One region of the Macrococcus equipercicus genome, then DNA from elsewhere that is predicted to be linked to it. Evidence: predicted binding sites of a transcription regulator. Region 1 holds the regulator's gene; each other region holds the start of a gene.
The links. Region 1 encodes LexA, which represses DNA repair genes until DNA is damaged. Its sites were predicted from a motif close to CGAACATATGTTCG; they were not measured.

Region 1 (7,592 bases):
TTCTGACTGCAGGGCTATATTCGGATAATTGATGAGCACAGCGACCGCAAAACCACACATGAATAACACAGGAATAGGAAGAAATTCGGTAATCAATGCATAGAGCAGCAGTATGGTGAGCAGTGCATTGACCCAGACGAGTTTCGGCCGTAGTAATGCATTTTCGTCGTTCGACTTACCATCAGGATGCAGATGCATATCATCAAGTGACATCATCAGATGATCAGCGATGCCTACTCTTTTACGTTCCTTCACTCCGAAGTAGTAAGCGACACCGAGTGCAAACAGAATGCCTGCCGCCATAACCGGGATGATCGGCGTGAAAACTTCTTCAGTCGTCGTCTGCAGCGCTGATATCGCGCGGGCTGTCGGACCGCCCCACGGCGTCATATTCATGACACCTATCGATAATAAGGCCAGTGCAGCAAGTATGTATGGATTCATTCCAACTTTTCTATAGAGCGGAAGCATCGCAGTCACGGTAATGATAAAGGTTGTTGTCCCATCCCCATCTAGTGCAACAAGACTCGCGAGTATGACGGTCCCGATTGTAATTTTCAAAGGATCGCCTTTCACCGCTTTAATGATGACATTGATGACAGGATCAAAGAGGCCTGCATCAATCATAATACCGAAGTATAGAATGGCAAAAATCAGCATCATACCAGTCGGTGCTACTTGCTTCAGTCCTTCCAGCATATGCTCGCCGATGCCGTTATAAAAGCCGCCGATAATCGCAAAGACCGTCGGCACAAGAATCAAGGCGACAAGCGCTGACATTTTCTTCGACATGATAAGCGCCATAAAAACGACAATCATAATAAAACCTAATAATGCTAAATTCATAATAAAAATACCCCCTTGCCTCAATTTTAAAATGATTGAGGCAAGAAGGCAATAATTATTCTGAAAATTCATTTAAATTTTTTCTGTTGTCTTGTGCTTATCAATCAGTTATTGCATTGCAAGCACTTGCTTTACTACTTGTTCTTTCGTGAAACCATATTTCTCCATCACCACGTCACCTGGTGCACTGGCGCCGAAGCGGTCGATACCGATGACGAGGCCGTTCAATCCGACATATTTGTACCAGCCGTCTGTCGCACCCATTTCGATAGCGACACGTTTCGTGATCACAGACGGGAGCACTTCTTCGCGGTATGCTTTATCCTGCTGGTCAAATAAGTTCAAGTTAGGAAGTGACACGACCTGCACGCCTTTTCCTTGTGCTTCCAGCTGTTTTCCTGCTTCTAATGCAAGAGACACTTCTGATCCTGTAGCGATCAGCAGAATTTCAGGAGAAGCTGATTTGTAGACGACATAGCCGCCGCGGCGCACCCCTTCTTCTACGACTTCTTCGCTGACATCTAATGCCGGCAGATCTTGACGTGTCAGCACTAAGGCAGTCGGGTCTTTCTTCGATTCCATTGCCACTTTCCATGCGACACGTGTCTCGTTGCCATCAGCTGGACGGAACACATTCAAGTAAGGCATTGCGCGAAGACCAGCCAGCTGTTCAACCGGCTCATGCGTCGGACCATCTTCACCGACAGCGATAGAGTCATGTGTGAAGACGTACGTAGACGGCACACCCATCAAAGCGGCAAGTCGCAGCGCCGGTTTCAAGTAATCACTGAAGACAAAGAACGTCGCACCGTATGGCTTGACGCCGCCGTGTGCTGCCATACCGTTAATTGCTGCACCCATCGCGAATTCACGCACACCGAACCAGATGTTGCGTCCTTCAGGTGTTTCAGCTGAGAAGTCTGCTTCTTTCTTCACGTTAGATTTGTTTGATGATGCAAGGTCGGCAGAACCGCCGAACAGCTGCGGCACGGATTGTGACAGTGCCTGGATCATTTCGCCGGAAGTAGCACGTGTAGCGGCTTTAGAACCTACTTCATATTTCGGTAGGTTCGCTGCATAGTCATCTGTCAGACGGTTGTCAATAGCCGCCTGCAGCTGTTCACCAAGTTCCGGATTGTTCGCTTTGTATTCTTCAAGCTGTTCATTCCACGCCGCTTCTTTGTCGTTGCCGCGTTTCAGCATCGTCGTCTGGAAGATTTCATACACTTCTGCAGGGACATTGAATTTAAGTGCTGGATCAAGCCCGTAACTTTCAAGCGCAAGTTTACGCTCTTCAGCGCCAAGTGGTGAGCCGTGCACACCGTTTGTGCCTTGTTTGTTCGGTGCGCCGTAGCCGATCACCGTCTTCACTTCAATCAACGTCGGACGGTCTGACTGCTTCGCTGTCTCGAGCGCCTCGTTGATCGCTTCCATATCATTGCCGTCTTTCACAAGAATATGCTGCCAGCCGTATGATTCAAAACGTCCTTTCACATTTTCAGAGAATGCTTTGTCCAGGTCACCGTCTAAAGAAATGTCATTGGAGTCATATAAAGCGATTAATTTGTTCAGCTTTAAATGCCCTGCGAGTGAAGCCGCTTCATGAGAAATCCCTTCCATGAGGTCACCATCAGAAACAAGGACATACGTGAAGTGGTCGATAATAGCCGCATCCGCTGTATTATATGTCGCAGCTAAATGCTTCTCAGCCATTGCCATACCGACACTCATCGCAAACCCTTGGCCGAGCGGTCCAGTCGTAATGTCGATGCCATCTGTATGGTTGAACTCAGGATGTCCCGGTGTTTTAGATTCCCACTGACGGAAATTTTTAAGTTCTTCCATCTCAAGCGCTCCTGAGACGTGCAGCAATGAATAAAGCAGCGCTGAGCCGTGACCCGCCGATAACACGAAGCGGTCGCGGTCAAAGAAGTACTTTGAACTTGGATTGAATCTTAAATGCCGCGTCCAGAGCGTATACGCCATCGGAGCCGCTCCCATAGGTAATCCCGGGTGGCCGGAATTCGCCTGTTCAATCTGGTCAATACTTAATGCGCGCAGCGTATCTACTGCTAACTGATCTTTCTCATTAAACATTATAAAATCTCCTTTATATGAAAGTCATAATTCTTTTAAATTATAGCTTATTGCTGATCATCAATCCCGTAAATTGTTTTGACGCTGAATGTCCTTGATCTTTTCAGGTGTGACATCAGTGCCTTCCTGATCGATGATTTTAGTGTTTTCAATCGTTTTCTTAAAGCTGTCTCTGAAACTATTCAAGTACTCTGCACGCAGACTGCTCTGCTCGCGGCCTTCTTCTTCTGTTAAACCTTCCGCCTTCTTTTTCTTTGCAAGATGATTGATGCGGTCCATTTTATGTTGTTCTAACATGAGCATCCTTCCTTTCATAATAAAGATAGCAAAAAAGGCGTAGAAAACCAACTTGTGCACGTCCACCTCCACAAAAAACCCTGCTCAGCTGAGCAGGGCAAGAAAATTACTGGACAATTCCCAGCACTTCGCCATTCTGTGTGGACTGATGCGGGCTCCTATGATTAGAACGCGTGTTCGTTTCGATTGTTGTGTCACCGGCGGTCTGTTTTAATGATGCTGACTGACCTTGTTCATATATTCTTTCAGATTGTGCCATATATAATGTGCCAAATGTCAAAAACATTGTAAATAAAACGGAATAAAGGAAAAATTCTTTCGAAATTCTGATTGTCATCATTAATTACCTCCAGAACATTTGTTTGTATACTCAGAATAACAGAACATCTGTTCTCTGTCAAACACTATACGAACAAATGTTTGTTCGCCCCGAACATGTATGCTATAATGGCTTTAGAACAAACATGAAGGAGTGTTCTCATGAAAGAATTAACTAAAAGACAACAAGAAATATATGAATATTTAAAACAAGTCGTATCAGCTAAAGGATATCCACCGAGTGTCAGAGAAATCGGTGAAGCAGTCGGTCTTGCTTCCAGCTCAACTGTGCACGGCCATTTATCGCGTCTTGAGGAGAAAGGTTACATCAAACGTGACCCTACGAAGCCCCGGGCGATAGAAATCGTCTCTGATTCTGCTCAATCTGCGCTGCATGAAGAAACAATCCATGTCCCGGTCATCGGTAAAGTCACTGCCGGTCTGCCGATTACAGCGGTTGAAAACGTCGAAGAATATTTCCCACTGCCTGCCCACTTCACTTCCAGCCACAACAGCGATATCTTCATCCTTGAAGTCGTCGGTGAAAGTATGATTGAAGCAGGCATTATGGATAAAGATAAAGTCATCGTAAGACGTCAGGCGATTGCCGAAAATGGAGACATCATCGTCGCAATGACGGAAGAAGATGAAGCGACGGTGAAACGCTTCTACAAAGAAAACAATCGCTACCGGCTGCAGCCTGAAAACAGCACAATGGAGCCGATTTACCTTGATAAAGTAACAGTACTCGGTAAAGTCGTCGGTTTGTTCCGCGAATTTTAACACCACTTCAATGATGAAGCGGTGTTTTTTTATGGCAAATTAAATACCGGCTGAGTCAGCCGGTACGGGTTATAGTGGAGTTCATCTACTTTTTAATGATCTTTTTACTTGCGTCCGAGTATTTCTTTAACTTGCTCTAAAATGTCTTTTTCTTGTGGTTTTTTTGTTTCCATCGTTCTATCCCCTTATCATGCAATTACAATAGTACTGTACCCGTATCAAGCAGCCGCAAACATACATGTGAAATATTACAACTTATACTCCACATCACCCTTCTCCTATATTTTAACTGAAATCATCATGCTTTGAAAAAATTCAGCTCCAGTATTGACAATACAGCCCAGTTAACTTATATTATAAATCGTAACAATTACGTTTTAGGGAGATGTTTTAAATGCAAGCTACGAAAATCACTGCCGGTCTGCTTATGATGTCACTCGCGCTGGCCAGATGTCAGCAGAAAGAAGCTCAGCCCACTCAAACGGCGCAGCAGCAGAGCCATGATCATCGTCAGTCACATAGTCACAGTAAAATGTCCGCTGCAGAAAAAAAAGTTCATGATGGTTACTTTAAGGACGCGGAAGTCCAGGACCGTCAGCTAACTGATTGGCAAGGAGACTGGCAGTCTGTCTATCCGCTTGCAAAAGACGGCATATTGGACGAAGTCTTCACACATAAAGCAGAAGATGGTGACATGACGGCTGAGGAATATAAAAAATACTATTTAAAAGGCTACCAAACAACAGTCAAACGTATAGTCATCGACGGACAGTCCATAACTTTCTATGATAACAATAAAAAACTACAAGCTGATTATACATATGATGGCTATGAACTATTAACATATGATAAAGGTAACAGAGGTGTGAGATTTATATTCAAGAAAACGTCCGGAGATGCCGGGGCACCTAGCTACGTTCAGTTCAGCGATCACAATATCAGTCCGAAGAAAGCATCACATTATCATATTTATATGGGTGATGACCGTGCTGCACTACTTAAAGAGCTTGAAAACTGGCCGACGTACTACTTCAGTGATATGAGCGCCGATAAGATTAAGGATGAAATGATTTCACACTAGACTGAGTAACTTTCTTATGGACGGGTATAGTTATCCATCAATCAAATTCCAAAGGAGAATGACAGATGGCTAATGAATATCAATGGGTAAGAAATGAACGGGAACAACTACTCGCGAAACTGCAGCATTTAAGCGATTCTGAATTTAATTACAACTTCGGCTTCGGGGGTGGCAGCATTAAAGCCGTGCTGCTTAAGATTGCAAGTGCTTATCATTCCAGTTTCGGACAAAGTGACACCCCTCACCTCCACCATTCCGGTGTCCAGGATTATAAGAACAGTTTAAGTGCTTTGAACTTTGATGATGTCCTTGAATCTTTCAATCAGGTCAATCGCTTGATGGACAGTGAACAAGACCATTACGAGACCATCCAGAAAAACATTGTCAACGAGTTCCGTCAGCTGGGACAGATTGATGTCATGCTTCATCTCCTCGAGAATTCAGATTATCCTGTTGCCAGCAGAACAGCGAAGCGCGAAAAAGTGACAGAGCGCCGGAATATGAGGATTACACGATTATAATCAATAAGATAACCCCGGAAAAATTCCGGGGTTATCTTATTGATTTAAATTAATCAGCGGCACACTGGATTTAATCACTTGATTGGAGACGATGAGCTGCTTGAGCTCATCAGCAATATCAAGCTGATTTAAATATTCAAACGGCAGCCAGTAATAGGGTCGTCTCACTTTAAATTCTTCCTTGTTCCTCACGTTGAAAACAAACGACGTTTCATTTACCGGTGTAGTGAACAGCCATCCTTTATGCTCGGCAGTTTCTTCCACGACGAACAAAATGCCGCCGACTTTCAGTTCTTTATTCAGCTGTGCCGCGAAAGCGTGGGCGCTGTCCTGAATGGACTGGCTGCCTTTTTTCAGGACATAAGGAAGCTTCATTCGTTTATGCCCGATGTCCTGCACAAGTATTTTTTCTTCTGTCGTAATAAGTAATGATGATACTACTAGTTCTTTAGCCATAACGTTCTCCTAATTCTCGGTAATGTAATCTTCAGTGTAAAACGGGATATTCTTATCATCAAAAGCAACACCTATCCCTACTTCTTTAAAAATTACATTCAATATATTTTTACGATGTCCCAGTGAATTCATTAAGCCGTGGTGAGCTTCTATCGGCGACAACTGTCCGTACGCGAGATTCTCTCCGGCGAAGATATAGTCGAAGCCAGCTCTTTGCATCCGGTCAAACGGATCTAACCCCTGCTTGTTCGTATGACTGAAAAAATGATGCTCTGCCATATCGATTGAATGTTCCACTGCGGTATGACTCATTCTATCATGATAGCTGACAGGAGGTAAACCGTGTTTTACCCGGTCAGCGTTGATGAGATGGTAATCCAGTTTCTCATAAGCGGCCGCCAGCTCTGGCGACGGACTCGCATATAACTGCGGCTTTCTGTTCTCAAGTGACTGCGCAGTCACTTTCATCCCGACCAGCTTGTCGTCCTCATGCTGATCGAAATAATACGTATAGTACACACCGTCAGTCAAATAAGTGAGCATGTGCGGATCATCGAGCTCCAGGCGATAACGCGGCCCCTCAATCACTTCCAGAGGAGCACCAAGCCACTGACGGACGCTGTTCTCTGTCATGCCGTAGCTCACCTGCTTATCAGAAGTAAAAGGACCGGCCACTGTATAGATGCCTGTCACCCGCTGCGCCGTATAGTTGACGAGTATAAAGTGCCGGTAATGATCGTGATAGACATTCCAGTTATTCTGATACTGATTTCTCAGCTGGTCTTTCGGCGGGCCAAGCAGATGATCAACTTCCTGCTTTGACATACCAAGCTTAATGTCATCTATATAGCTTTTCGGTATACGGACAGCAGTAGTGCCGGACTGTGCAGATACGGCATCCCGCAGCCGGTGCTTAGCAGCCAGTGTCCAGTCATCAGGTAGTGACAGTATGCGCAGCGGAAAAATAAACAGTCCTGCCGCAAGCAGGAGAAATAACAGCAATTTTTTCATGGCACTCCTTATAAGCGTTAGTTAAGTATATATTATAACAAGTTCAAGGCTGCGATGCATGGAATAAAAATGCACATGACAGCTCTCTGTCATGTGCATGATGATTAACGATCCATATCGCCGTTAAAGATTGAGTTCTTCACGACAACGTAATCTACTTTGCGGATGGATTCCAGGTCTCT
Region 2 (7,592 bases), 110 kb from region 1:
AAAGTAACGGCCCGGTACCCATCCGAGCAGCAGCTGCATGATGTGGTCGCAGAAAATTACGGAGCTAATTTGTTCAGCTATGTCACAAAACAGAAGACGGCGCACGTCTTGACGATCGGCATTGATATCATCAATGATAAATATTTGAGCCGGCCGGAGAATTTATTCGTTCAGGCACTCGAACTGCTGGAAGAAGTCATTCAGCGACCGCTCCTTGAAGGCGAGGCATTTCACCCGGGCAAAGTAGCTGTTGAAAAGCAACTGATGCAGGCGCGCTTTGACTCCATCAAGGACAATAAAACACAGTATGGATATCAGCAGCTCATGCAGGAGATGTTCAAAGGACATGACTACCGCTTCCCGAGTTACGGCATAGAAGAAGAGCTTGCTGCGGTCACACCTGGTTCTATTTATAAGGCCTATGAGGCGATGCTGCACCATGATGAGAAAGAGATTTTTGTCATCGGTGACGTTGATAGTGATGAAGTGACCCGTGACGTCAGACGCTATTTAGCGCTGCCGCAGGGCACTGCCGTGCTTGAAGACTTGAATATCGGCCGGCAGGATGTTCCTCACTATGTCACAGAGCAGACAGATACGACGCAGGCTAAAATCAATATCGGAATGACAGCGGACATCACTTACGGCACACGTGATTACTTTTCGTTCGTTGTCTTCAACCAGATTTTTGGTGGTGATGTGACGAGCCTGCTGTTTATGAATGTCAGAGAGAAACTGAGCCTTGCCTATCAGATTCATTCGCAGATTGATGCGCGTCTCGGTTATCTGTACGTCATTGCCGGCGTCAATAAAGAAACACGTGAGCTTGCTGTCAATACCATTTTGGAGCAGCTTGACATGATTAAAGCAGGACAGTTCAGTGAAGAGTTAATACATACCGCGAAAACGATGCTGGTCACTCATAAAAAAGAGACATTTGACCGACCGAAAGGATGGATCGAGGCGACGTATGCTAAAGGTTTTGACGACATCAAGCTGACAACAGAAGAGTGGATTGCAGGCATCAATGAGGTGACTTATGAAAATGTCATCCATGTCGCTCAGCATGTTCATGTCCATACGATATACTGTCTGACCAATGAGGTGAAAGCATGAAAGAATTAATTTATGAGCAGATTGACGAATCATTATTTGAGACGACGTTGAACAACGGTCTGAAGTTGTTTGTCATTCCGAAAAAAGGGTTCCAGAAAACTTATGTCACACTCACTACCCGTTACGGCTCACTGCATAATCAGTTTGTTCCTTACGGTGCCGATGACATGATAAAGATGCCGGAAGGGATCGCCCATTTCCTTGAGCATAAGATGTTTGAGAAAGAAGAAGGAGATATGTTCAACGCTTTCTCAAAAAACGGAGCTTCTGCCAATGCCTTCACGTCATACGACCGGACAAGCTATTTGTTCACTGCCGTAGACAATATTGAAGCTAATATCAAGCTGCTGCTGTCGATGGTCCAGCGCCCTTATTTCTCTAAAGAATCTGTGGAAAAAGAGATCGGTATCATTGCTGAGGAGATTCAGATGTATCAGGATCAGCCGAACTACCGTCTTTATTATCAGACGCTGCAAGGCATGTATCATGACCATCCGGTCAAAGAAGACATCGCCGGCAGCATTGCTTCTATCAATGACATTACTGCTGATAAGCTGTACAGCTGCTATCATACATTTTACCGGCCAGAGAACATGGTCATGTTCATCGTCGGCAATATCGACCCTGAGACAATAGCGGAAGTTGTTGACGCCAACCAATATGCGGTGTCTGACACTGCGTATTTCGCGCGGACAGCTGACATTCATGAGCCGCCGCACGTCAAGGAAGCGCTGCTCGAACAGACGGCGGACGTCCAGCAGCCGAAGCTGATGCTCGGCATTAAAGCTGAGCTGCATCAGCTTGACCAGTCATTGATTCAGACAGAGCTTGAAGTGATGTTTATACTGGACCTGCTGCTCGGTGAACAGACGGCATTTTATCATGAGCTGCTGGCAGACGGTTTGATTGATGACACGTTCGGCTACAGCTTCACGCTTGAGCCGACGTTCTCCCATCTCTTTATCGCCGGCTCGACGAAACAGCCTGATGTCCTGAAAGCACGCCTCATTGAACGCCTGACTCATTATTCCTTCAGCGACGAAGCGTTTGCACGGCTTGTCAAGCAGACGATCGGTGAGTATATCTCGAGCCTGAATTCTCCTGAATATATCGCCAATCAGTTCACGCGTTACTACTTCAATGGTGCGGTGCTGTTTGATATTCTGCCGATACTTGAACAGCTGACACTGAAAGACAGTCTCAACACGTTCAGCAAAATCGATGTTACGCGTATGACAGACAGCCGCCTGATGCCGAATGGCTAACTTTTTAGTGACCGGAGGCAGCGGTGATATCGGCCGTGCTGTCATCGATGCGCTGCTTGCAGCAGGGCACACGGCTGTCTGTCATTACCATCACGCAGACCTTGCTGTACTCACTGCACGCTGGGATGACCGTGTGACTTACTGGCAGGCAGATTTAACGGCGGGGCTTGCCGTCCGTCCCGATTTTTTTGAGCAGCTGGACGGCGTCATCTATTCAGCAGGCACCGCACAATTCGGCCTCCTGCAGGATGAGACGGCTGAAGCGGTCGACCGTCAGTATATGATTCATCTGAAAAATTTAATCACGGTCGTCCAGTGGATAATTCCTACGCTGGTCAGGAGACGATGTGGTAATATAGTGGTAATCAGTTCGATATGGGGAGAGACAGGCGCTGCCATGGAGGCCGTATACTCGGCGATGAAAGCCGGTCAGCTCGGCCTGGTCAAAGCGATGGCCAAGGAGCTGGCACCGAGTCATATTACAGTCAATGCAGTGACACCGGGGCTCGTCAGCGGACGAATGACAGCGGCGCTGGAAGAACTGCCGCTGATACTGGAAGACATTCCGCAGGGGGAACTTGTGACTCCGGAAGAAGTGGCTCATATGGTGCTGTATTTGCTGCATGAACGATCGAGGCATGTGACGGGACAGGTAATGCGAATCAACGCCGGATGGCTGATCTAGGGGGATGGACAATGCATAAAGAATGGTATCTCGAGTACGAGATTAAAGTGAACCGGCCGGGGCTGCTGGGAGATATTTCAAGTCTGCTTGGTACGCTCGGTATCAGCATCATTACGATTAACGGCGTCGATCAGGGCCGTCGCGGGCTGCTGCTGAAGACTGACAATATGGAGAAAGTCGCACGCTTTGAAAGCATCGTCAACCAGCTCGAGGAGATAGAGATTACAAAACTCCGGACACCGCAGCTGCGGGACCGGCTGGCTGTCAGACACGGCCGCTATATTAAGCGGGACCTGGATGACCGGAAGACGTTCAGATTTGTCCGAAAAGAACTCGGGATACTCGTTGACTTTATGGCGGAGCTTTTTAAAGAAAAAAATCACTGTCTGATCGGCATTAGAGGGATGCCGCGCGTCGGTAAGACAGAATCTATCGTCGCTGCGAGCGTCTGTGCGCATAAGAAGTGGCTGTTCATTTCTTCAACGATGATCAAGCAGACGGTGCGGAACTCACTCTTCAAAGGTGAATATGACGGCAACTATATTTATATTATTGACGGCGCTGTCAGTGCTAAGCAGACGGATATGAAACATATGCAGCTCATCAAGGAAGTGATGGCGCTGCCTGCCGTCAAAGTAGTGGAGCATCCTGACCTGTTCGTCGAGAACAGCGAGTTCACGCTTGATGATTTTGACTATATCATCGAGCTCAGGGAATCAGAAGAGCAGCAGATTACATATGAGCAGGTCAGCAAAAATAACTTGTTCGGCAATGAAGGTTTTGGATTTTACGAGTAAGGAGGTCAATACATGCAGCCTATTGGACGTAAGCTGAAGCAAAAACGGGAATCACTTGGAATGACACTGGTTGACCTTGAGAACAAAATAAAGATACAGCGTAAATATATCGAAATGATTGAACGCAATGACTTCGCATCACTGCCGAACCCGAACTATACGGTCGGCTTCATTGAGAAATATGCAAAAAGCGTCAATTTGAATGCGGAGAAACTGATTGAAGAACATCAGGATGAACTGCCTGATGACTATATTTCAGCAGTGGAAGCTAAACAACATTTGAACGAGACGCAGACTATCGTCAAAAAAGACGACCAGCTCATCCGGCAGCTCATCATCTCATTAGTCGGCCTGATACTTGTCATCAGTGTGGTCTGGCTGCTGAGTGCCAAACTGCTGTTCAAATCCACGGATAACCGCTGGACGGCAGGGAACGTCAATGAGAGCCGGGACGTCAAAGTAGAAGCGAAAGAAAAGTCGAAAGCCGCCGCTAAAAAACAAGAAGTGAAAGAAAAGCCAGTGAAACCGGTGAAAGTGGTCAAGACATCGGTCAAATATAAATCGTTTGACGGGTCTACGTTGAGCTATGACGTCGTAACAAGTGAACGGCTTGTGCTGAAAGTGAAGTCAAGTGTCCCGACGTGGATACAGGTGGATGATGACAACGAAAAACGCTATGCTTATCAGAAAGTGAAGGACAAGACGATGACGATTGATAACAAAGTTAAAACCGTCACATTGATCTCCGGGAATTCCACTGATCTGCAGGTGTGGATCAACGATCAAAAACTAGATGTACCGAAAACAGCAGACAGTTTGATTACAAGAACGTATCAGTTTGCTATAGAGTCAACAGATTAACAGAGAAAGTAGGATTATAAATGAATATTCCGAATCAGATTACCGTGGCCCGCGTGTTATTGATTCCCGTCTTCATCTTATTTTTGCTGGCTGACTTCCACATGGGGTCAATCAGCATTCTAGGCAGCTATGATATGCGCATCGAGCAGTTTATCGGCGCTTTGATCTTTATTTTTGCGTCGCTGACTGACTGGATAGACGGCTATCTTGCACGGAAGTGGCAGCTCGTGACGAATATGGGCAAGTTTTTGGATCCTCTGGCGGATAAGCTGTTAGTATCGGCCGGTCTGATTGCCTTAGTAGAGCTGAATGTACTGCCGGCCTGGATGGTGATTATCATCATCGCCCGTGAATTTGCGGTGACCGGCCTCAGATTGCTGCAGGTCGAGCAGGGCTATGTCTCAGCAGCCGGCAAGCTCGGTAAGATCAAGACAGCGGTGACAATGGTCGCGATGACCCTGCTGCTGCTGAACGAACCATTTGTCAACTGGCTGGGCTTCGGCCTCGGTTACTGGCTCATGTATTTAGCGGTATTCTTCACCATTTTATCAGGGATTGAATACTTCTATCATGGCCGTGATGTCTTCAAAAATTCAAAATAATTGAACAGCTGCGGCTGTTCTTTTTTTATTAAAACACAGAATATGATAAACTGATAGTAAGTCATTAAGGCGTAAAAAATGACTGATGCGTTCATGAAGTCCTGATGATTTATCGGTAAATACTGTATGAAAAAATACGAACAAACGTTTGCTTTTCGCTTGCTATTTCGTCTGAAAATCAGTATAGTAATACTTATAAGAGCGCTAAAAAATCAGCTAATAACACTTGTGTTATTAAGGAGGATATATATTTGAACGAACGTCAGAAAGCTTTAGATACAGTCATTAAAAATATGGAGAAATCTTTCGGTAAAGGAGCTGTCATGAAGCTCGGAGAGAACACAGCACGTAACGTCTCTACAGTTTCCAGCGGTTCTATTACATTGGACGGCGCTTTAGGGGTAGGCGGCTATCCGAAGGGAAGAATCATTGAAATCTACGGACCTGAAAGCTCAGGTAAAACAACAGTCGCACTTCACGCGATTGCAGAAGTTCAGGCGCAGGGCGGTGTCGCAGCGTTTATCGATGCGGAGCATGCACTGGATCCTGTCTATGCACAGAAACTGGGTGTCAACATTGATGAGCTTTACTTGTCTCAGCCGGACCACGGGGAGCAGGGTCTGGAAATCGCGGAAGCATTCGTCCGCAGTGGTGCCGTTGATATCATCGTTGTCGACTCAGTCGCAGCATTAACACCAAAGGCGGAGATTGAAGGCGAGATGGGTGACACGCACGTCGGTCTGCAGGCGCGTCTTATGTCGCAGGCACTGCGTAAGTTATCAGGGGCTGTCTCAAAATCCAATACAATTGCTATCTTCATCAACCAGATCCGTGAAAAAATCGGTGTGATGTTCGGTAATCCTGAAACAACACCAGGCGGCCGTGCGCTTAAATTCTACAGCTCTGTCAGACTGGAAGTGAGACGTGCTGAGCAGTTGAAGCAAGGCGTGGAAGTGGTCGGTAACCGCACGAAGATCAAAGTCGTGAAAAACAAAGTAGCGCCGCCATTCCGTGTAGCTGAAGTGGATATTATGTATGGTCAAGGGATTTCACGTGAAGGTGAGATCATCGATTTAGGTGCAGAGCATGAAATCATTCAGAAATCCGGCGCCTGGTATTCATATAACGGAGAACGGATGGGTCAAGGTAAAGAAAACGTGAAGATGTATTTGAAGGAGAATCCTGAAATTCTGAAAGAGATCGATACGAAGATCCGTCAGGAAATCGGTATCATGCCAAAAGACGCGGTAGCAGAAGAAACGCCTGCTGAACCGGAAGAAGACAAAGCTGCTGACTTGTTCGAAGACGAATTAGTATAAGCTCGATAATGAAACTGAAGTCATTCTGACTTCAGTTTTTGTCTATGATTAATTAGTCTAGTGACCTTGACTTTACTGCACTTCAAAACGTACAATTAATATATATAATTCCAAATTATATATATCGCTATTTAAGAATAACTAGATAATTAAGCAAAAGGAGGTGTTTATGTTATGCTATACGCCTTATTCATTTTGCTTGGCATCATTCTAGGAGTTGCTGCCGGTTATTATCTAGCAAAGACGAATTTGACGAACCAGCAGATTCAGGCAAGACAAACTGGTGATCATATTGTTAGAGAAGCTAGAAAAGAAGCTGAAAGTCTGAAAAAGGAAAAGCTGCTTGAAGCGAAGGAAGAGTACCAGCTGCGCAGCGATCGTCTGGAAGAAGAATACCGCGACCGACGATCCGATTTATCAAGACAAGAAGCAAGGCTACTTCAAAAAGAAGAGAACTTAGATCGAAAAAGCGATCTTTTAGATAAGAAAGATGAGCTTTTAGAACAAAAAGAATCTAAAATTGAAGCAAAACAACATCAAGTTGATGCGTTAGAGCAAAGTGTCCAGGATATCATAGTGAAACATGAACAGGAACTGATACGCATCTCCGGACTGACTCAAGATGAAGCGAAACAGGAAATTATTGACCAGGTCGAAGAAGAACTCTCTCATGACATAGCAGTATTAGTGAAAGAGAAAGAACAGGAAGCAAAAGATACGGTCGACAAGAAGGCGAAAATGCTTCTTGCCACGACAGTACAGCGGTTAGCAGCAGACCATACATCGGAATCAACGGTCTCTGTCATCAATCTTCCAAATGATGAGATGAAAGGACGGATCATCGGCCGTGAAGGACGTAACATCCGGACGCTTGAGACACTGACAGGTATCGATTTAATCATCGATGACACACCAGAAGCAGTCATTCTGTCAGGGTTTGACCCGAT
Region 3 (7,592 bases), 710 kb from region 1:
CTTCTTGCGGGGCATACGGTCAACAAAATAACCGCCCCATATATTACTCGCAAACTGAACAAACACACCTACTGCCAGGAACAGTCCGGCGAATGAAGCATTGACCTGATCCGTTAAATAAAGCGCTAAAAATGGTAATGTCGCACTGTAAGTACAACGGTTGACGAACGACCCCCACAACCTCAAATGAATATTAAGCGGTAAATCTCTGATCCTCATATCCTTCACCTCTTCTGTTATATTTAACTTTATGATAAAGTAGACTGAATTAATTAAAAATGGACAATATTTTATTTCAGTCTACTTTTAGAGGTGACCATGGAATCATTACTACTCTCTTTTTATAATCTCAGCAAAGCGTCAATCAACCAGAAGACAGTCAGTGAACAGCTGAAAATCAGCCAGAAACATTTAGCACGCAGTTTAAAAAGATGGCAGGCTGAGCAGTTCCTCACTTATACAAGTGGCAGAGGCCGCGGCCATATGACAGAAATTGACTGGCAGTTAAATATCGATGACCATTATTTCCAGCAAGTCACATCATTATTCAGCACGGAGCCGCTTGATGAAGTCGTCCACTATCTGACGTGGGATTGGTCTGAAACATCGAAACAGTCGCTGCTGCTGCAGGCTAATCAGCTGCTCGGTATAGACAGAAAAGACAATGACAGGCTGATCATCAAAAAGCGCTATGCCCCTTTAACCCTTAATCCGCTCGCTGCGAATGATATTAACAGCTTTAATGTACTGAGCAACCTCTATGATACGCTCGTCGAATTTAAAGAAGGCCGTTATCATTATCAGCTTGCTCATCATATTCATGTGACGGAGACTGAAGCTGTCATTTATTTACGGAAGAACATCCGCTTTCACGACGGTCAGCTGTTGACAGCACTCGATGTCAGTGACTGTCTGAAGACGGCGAAGTCCTCTTCTTATATGCACGGCTTACTTGATCCGCTTCACTCGATTGAGACTATCAATAACTATCAGCTCAAACTGTCATTCACTGACTGTCCTTACATTCTGGATATTCTATCGACACTTAACTTAAGCATTTATAAAGTGGCAGATGAAAGCTATATCGGCACCGGCCCTTTTTATATTCACAAGAACACGGACACGCATTCCATCCTGAAGGCATTTGATAATTATTACGGCTTGCGTCCGTTTCTCGATGAAGTAGAGATGATCTATATCCCTGACCAGAAGCACGATGAATTCTCCCTGCTGGCCGGCGACCAGCTCACCGCTCACACTGTAACAGACGGATTTTATTACATGCTGTCACTGCGGGATAACCGGCTGACGCAAGCACAGCGGGAAACCACCCATTACATCATGCAGACGTATTTACGTCAGACGTCCGAACGAAAGAACATCGCCAAGGCTGCACCCACTATTCTGAAACAGTCACGTTACTTCAGCCGGACACCTGAACTGACATCCGGGTTCACTGTTCGTCTTGTTTATCCGAGCTATATCAGGAAGCTGATGAACGATGTCAGGCAGCTGCTGAAACGGCATCATATTGAAGTAGAGCTTATCCCTGTCACGATTGACGAGGCGATTCATTCCAGACTTGATTATTCAGCAGACTATTATTTGCACGGGGCTTTCTTAAACGGTGCAGAGCACTACGAATATTTCAGCTTGCTCTTTCAGCATAAAGCGATGCAGCATCACCTGCCTGCACAGTATCCGGCACTAAAAGATATATTCGAGAGCTATATCACAAGCCCCACAGCTACCTGGTCGCGGCGCCATATTATCGTTGACCGCGCACTGGAAAAACGTCATCTTCTTATCCCGCTGTTCAATAATCAGAAGACGCTGTACGTCCCTCAAAAGCTGCACAGTGCACGCATCGTCCTGCACGGTTTCTACAACTGGGACGAAGTATACATCGAATAAGAGCGGCCACACTGCAACAGCTGTATTATTTTTGAAATATTTAGATTATAATGTAACTAATCTTATGAAAATAGAGGACTATCACCATGAAATTCTCTGAGTTCCCTTCCAATGTTAAACTTCGTATTTGCTGCGGTTTCTTTGACCATGCGGCGAGTATGAGTGTGATGCCTTTTATGGTGCTGTATATCGCTGACGAACTCGGTAAAGTTACATCAGGGCTGTTATTATCGATCAACGTCATCTTCGGTTTACTATGCAACCTGCTCGGCGGTTACTTTGCTGACCGCTTCAGCAGAAAAGGCCAGCTGTTAGCAGGTCAGATGATTTTTGCGGTCATTATGATCTTAATGACCATCTTCATCCATCCTCATGTCAATATGCCATGGGTTGTCGCCATTCTGTTCATGCTGACAGCTATCAGCAATGCGATGGTCTTCCCGGCACTTGAAGCTTTGATCATTGATTCAACGACTGAAGACATGCGCAAATCAGTCTACGTGACGACGTACTGGGCAAATAACTTAGCGACTGCTGTCGGTACAGCGATCGGTGGTCTGTTCTACAGGGACCACCGCCTGATGCTGTTCATATTGATTATTGTCATTATGCTCATCAACACGTTCATCTTTAAGAAGTATTTAATCGATCCGACAACTGACCGCGCCCCAAGAGCAGTGACAACCCACTGGATGCGGGATCTCTTGAGCAACTACCAAGCGGCATTAAAAGATACAAGATTCGTCTTCTTCACGATGGCAGCCGTTTTTATCTTTTCAGCAGAGTTTGCGCTGACGAACTACATCGGTGTCCGGCTGCATGATGAATTTAAACCGGTCAATCTGCTCGGCATACATGTCGACGGCGTCCGGATGATGAGTTTGATGCTTATCGAGAACACGCTGCTTGTTGTATCCATCACTTTTCTAGTCGCTAAAGTGACCGAAAAGAGCAATCAGCTTGCTGTACTTATGCTCGGTGCTTTCATGTACACAGGCGGCTATGGTCTGGCGCATCATTTGACGAATTGGTACTTGCTGCTGCTTGTCGTTCTTATCGCGACTATCGGTGAACTGATGCAGACACCGATTCTCTCGGTCTTTCAGGCTAAGCTGATGCCGGAGGACAAGCGGGCAAGCTATATCGCCTTCGGTTCACTCGGCTATAGTGGTGCCGGCCTTGTGGCGAGTTCCGGTCTCATTGTCGGTACTGTGCTGAACAGCACAATGATGTCGGTCTACGTCATTTCTCTTGGTCTGATTGGCATGCTGCTGCTTTATCTCTCTATTCACTCAAACTTTTTCAAGCAGCAGACCCCGTCATAAAAAGACTGCGGAAAACCTTGATACAACAAGGTTTTCCGCAGTCTATTTTTTGTTGTGCACTTATGAAGTTATAACTGTAAAAGATAGCTAATCATTAAATATCTTGAAATACCGAACATATGTTCTTATAATGAGGTTACATCCACGAAAGAAGTGATGTTATGATTCATCCTGTTTATGGTGAGACTGATTACCGTAACATCGAGCGGAGTCAATTGAATCCGAATATTCCTTTGGGACGCGGCATGATCAAATGGGCGCCTTTTGCGACGATGCCTGAACAGTATGCGGATATTAAAAAGCAGCTTGAGCAGCAGCACAAAGTAGAACGGCCGGTGCTCTGTGATGACCGGCTTGAAGAGCTCAACCGCACATTACAGGAAGCGCTGCACCGTCATTGTCCACTGCTGATTGAGTTTTATCACGACGGCTATATTAAGCAGCTGCAACTTACCGTCGAAAAAATCGACCACTGGGCTATGCTGATTATCGGTGTCAATCTGGATAACCAGCAGCTGTGCTTTGTTTCTTTCATCGATGTCATCAATCTCTCGCTCCAGCTGTAATCAGTCATAACAAAGAACCCGGTCCGGGTTCTTTGTTATCTCTATAAACATCTACATCCTTATATCTTCTTCGATGATGCCGAGCTTCAATCCTTTAATCACTGCCCCTACTCTTGATTCCACCTCAAGCTTACGGATCAGGCTGGACACTTGATATTCGACCGTACGTTTGCTGACAAACAACGCTTCACTGATTTCCTTGTTTGTCATATCCCGCGCAACCAGTGCGAGTATTTCCCGCTCACGGACAGTCAGGAGCTGATATTCCGGCTTGATCTCGGTCAATAGGTTGCGGTTGAAGTAATAGACTTTCCTCAGCGAATCAATTAAATAATCGGCGGATTCTTCTTTCAAAATAAAGGCCGCTGCCCCGTTATCATATGCTCTTGCCTTATATTCTTCTATGTCGTAGCCCGTCAATATGATAAAGCGCGTTTTGTCATATTTATCGACGAGCGCCCGCAAATTGAGCAGCATGTTTATTCCGCTGATTTTCGCTTCACAGAGCACAATATCAGGTAATAATGTCTCTATATAATATTCCAGATGATGAAGTTCCGAGAATGCTTTCAGCACATCTATATCAGTTTCAGCTGACAGTAGATGTGCGATTCCCTGTCCCACCATTTCCTGATCATCCAGCATAATAATCTTGATTCCCATCACCTACTTTACTGATATCTCACTATTGCAGCTTTATATGGTTTTTGCAGCATTTTTATCATCATACATTAAATTTTAGACAAGTTCGACAATTTTTTGATTTTAAGTGCTGCTGCTTCAAGATTTGCTTCACTATATCCAGTTAATACTATATAAATTTTAATTATTTTTACATAGCTTCCTGATCTTGAAGAAACAATGAATTCCATGTGACAGCTGTTAAGATATTGATAATTATCGTCAACATCATAGAGGAGCAGCTTATTATATGTCATAATAAGTTTAATCAACTGCAAAGGAGAAGCGAAATGAAAATTTTTTTACGAACTTTTATATTAACCCTTTTCTTTGTCACCCTGCCCTTGACTGTATCTGCAGCCACGACTAATTCTAGCGCTAAAGATCCGGTCAGCCGAATCATCAATGAGCATCAGCCTGCTGAAGACGTTAAGACTGAAGTTAGCAGCTATGCAGATCAAGTGCCGCCTCAGCTGCCGGTTGAAAGCGGACCTGATGGTTTCAAGCTTCCTGCTGACACGAGAACCTTAGAGACGAGCAGCAACAGAACAAGCAGCTCACACGATGCCTCAACTGAAGACGCACATGAGCAGAAAGAATCATCTTCAGCAGTACTGCCGGCCGCCGGAGAAAATCCGCTGCCGTTGAACGCAGCCTATATAATGATCGTCACCGGACTAGTGCTGCTATTTATGCCTCATCGCCGTAATAGAAGGCAGTCATCCGTCAGGTGACTGCCTTTATGTAATAGTTTGGAGCTGTGACATTCTCCACGCTTCTCCGGTCCAGCTGACGCCCGTTAATTGGTGAAAAAACAATGAGTCCAGTGACCCGTCTCTATTTCCGAGCACGTAAGTCTGCTCAGCTGTCAGCTCAGAGCACTTATGAAGACGCCTATTGATCTCCTTAAAACCCGCTGTCATCCCGACGACCACAAAAGCATCGGGATGGTGCCGGGCAATACGACTGCAATACTTATTGAACGAACTCGACTGCTCATTCCAGCACACAATATCAAGCACTGTGCCGCCTTCACTATTAAAACCGCCTCGCTGTTCCCATGCTTCCTTAATAGACAGTGCCACCGCATAATCTTCCGGTTTTCTTTGACAACCAATCACAATGTCTTCAATACAAGGATGTTTCAGACTCATCAACTTCACCAGCTGGTCAAGTGCCTTTTCTATTAGAGATACATCCGACAATGTCAATGCCAAACGGCCGCCTCCTCAATTCACTTAATAAAAAAGAACTCACCATAATGGTAAGTTCTAGACATTTTCTGATTCAATTTTAGCGATAATATCCTGAGTACGACGCTCAATATCTTCAAAGTCAGCTTTAAAACGCGTAAATAATACAGCTGCTCCACCTGTTATAATGATTGCCAATAGAAATACGATGAAAAATAATCCTTTTAATAAACTCTTCATTCTCATTTCACCTCTTATCATCTGATAATCCTATATTATCATATTAAATTCTATTAAAGAAATGTTTATCTCTTTAGTTCATGCTATAATAAATCACAATCAACCAAATTGCTGAAAAGGAACGTGAATGACTTGGCACATGTCCGTCTATTAGCCGCATGGCAGAACCAAGATATAGAAACTATCAAGACTATACTCTCACCAGAATTAAAGGCAAGTTTTGTTCTTTCCACTCATGAAGAACTCATCTACAATTATGACCAGATCATCAATGTGTTTAATGAGCGTTTTAAAGAGCAGCAGGAATGGCGTTTTGATGTTCTCTACAAGACAGAGCGCGGGACAGATAACATTGTCATCATTCGGATTTACCGTGAGGATGACCACTATAATCTGCTTGAAGATTCTTCACTGACTATTTTAACGTTCAAGACCATTGATGGAGACCGTAAACTCATCCGTATGTATACCGAAATGGGTATTACAGGCGCTTAAAGGAGTGTTTTCCTATGCTTGACATCACCTTCCCTATCATTCAGGCACCGATGGCAGGCGGCATTATCAGCCCTGCATTTGTGGCTGCAGTGTCAAATTATGGCTGTCTCGGCTCATTAGCTGCAGGCGGCCTTTCTCTTGATACGCTGGCTCGTCAGATTGAAGAGGTGCGATTCAGGGCCGCTCGACCTTATGCCGTCAATATTTTTGCGCATCAGCGCACGCCTGAAGTCCCGGATAATATAACAGCTGTGAACGACGCGCTTAACGACATCCGCCGGATATTGAACATTCCGGAAGTGACGGATATCCAATTTTCCAGTGAGCCGTCTATCGAAGACTATGCTGCGTTCTGCATCAAGATGAATGTTCCGGTAGTCAGCTTTACTTTCGGCTGTCCGGATAAGCAGCTGATCTTACAGCTGAAAGACGCCGGCATACAAGTGATCGGCACAGCGACAAATGTCAAGGAAGCGCTTATTATCGAAGAACACGGTATGGACTATGTGACAGTGCAAGGGTACGAGGCCGGCGGACATCAAGGCGGCTTCCTCAAGCAGCCGTCCATCGGTCTGATAAGTCTTATTCCACAGGCGGCAGATGCCGTCAGCATTCCGGTCATTGCAGCGGGCGGTATTGCTGACCGCCGGGGAATCGCAGCCGCGAAAATGCTCGGGGCGGATTATGTTCAAATCGGTACCCGCTTCCTCAACACTTATGAAAGCAGTGCGCACCCCCTTCATAAAGAAGCGATTAATAACGCCGACGAAACTGCAGCAGTAGTAACCACTGCTATTACAGGGAAGTCAGCCCGAGGCATCCGCAATAAACTGATGCAGCAGCCGGCTGTTCCTTATCCGCTAATGAATCAGATGACAGCTGATATAAGGGCAGCAGCAAAAGTTCAGAATAACTCAGAATATATGAGCAACTGGTCAGGGCAGAACATACGCAGCGCTGAAACAATCGCTTTACATGTGCTGCTGGATGAACTGACAAATACTGAACAGCCGGATTTTCAATGATCCGGCTGTTTTGTCATGAGGTTGTTTTTAACTTTTTAACATACTTTAAAAGTTAAAATTATGTTTATAAATCAGTAATATCAACATATTTAATATTTAATTTTAGTCATATTATATATATTTTTTATATAATATAATCATATTATCAAGAAA

Region 2: recA (recombinase RecA) is a predicted target of LexA. The motif match lies at 5,464-5,477, and genes of this name have one in related genera.
Region 3: KFV11_RS09480 (YolD-like family protein) is a predicted target of LexA. The motif match lies at 3,352-3,365, and genes of this name have one in related genera.

Annotation. Positions count from the first base shown of each region.
Region 1 covers NZ_CP073809.1:1,070,260-1,077,851, reverse strand. Annotated here, with positions in the region: gene KFV11_RS05520 (CitMHS family transporter) at 1-846, opposite strand, end outside; gene tkt (transketolase) at 955-2,943, opposite strand; gene KFV11_RS05510 (DUF896 domain-containing protein) at 3,004-3,240, opposite strand; gene KFV11_RS05505 (hypothetical protein) at 3,347-3,580, opposite strand; gene lexA (transcriptional repressor LexA) at 3,721-4,341, shown strand; gene KFV11_RS05495 (metal-binding protein ZinT) at 4,736-5,422, shown strand; gene KFV11_RS05490 (DinB family protein) at 5,488-5,943, shown strand; gene KFV11_RS05485 (hypothetical protein) at 5,980-6,399, opposite strand; gene KFV11_RS05480 (CAP domain-containing protein) at 6,409-7,410, opposite strand; gene guaC (GMP reductase) at 7,515-7,592, opposite strand, start outside.
Region 2 covers NZ_CP073809.1:961,472-969,063, forward strand. Annotated here, with positions in the region: gene yfmF (EF-P 5-aminopentanol modification-associated protein YfmF) at 1-1,116, shown strand, start outside; gene yfmH (EF-P 5-aminopentanol modification-associated protein YfmH) at 1,113-2,381, shown strand; gene ymfI (elongation factor P 5-aminopentanone reductase) at 2,374-3,066, shown strand; gene KFV11_RS04905 (YmfK family protein) at 3,078-3,863, shown strand; gene KFV11_RS04910 (helix-turn-helix domain-containing protein) at 3,876-4,724, shown strand; gene pgsA (CDP-diacylglycerol--glycerol-3-phosphate 3-phosphatidyltransferase) at 4,745-5,326, shown strand; gene recA (recombinase RecA) at 5,578-6,645, shown strand; gene rny (ribonuclease Y) at 6,820-7,592, shown strand, end outside.
Region 3 covers NZ_CP073809.1:1,785,075-1,792,666, forward strand. Annotated here, with positions in the region: gene KFV11_RS09465 (MFS transporter) at 1-219, opposite strand, end outside; gene KFV11_RS09470 (ABC transporter substrate-binding protein) at 319-1,914, shown strand; gene KFV11_RS09475 (MFS transporter) at 2,001-3,239, shown strand; gene KFV11_RS09480 (YolD-like family protein) at 3,401-3,805, shown strand; gene KFV11_RS09485 (response regulator transcription factor) at 3,857-4,468, opposite strand; gene KFV11_RS09490 (hypothetical protein) at 4,777-5,220, shown strand; gene KFV11_RS09495 (hypothetical protein) at 5,227-5,703, opposite strand; gene KFV11_RS09500 (hypothetical protein) at 5,758-5,919, opposite strand; gene KFV11_RS09505 (hypothetical protein) at 6,043-6,414, shown strand; gene KFV11_RS09510 (NAD(P)H-dependent flavin oxidoreductase) at 6,429-7,439, shown strand.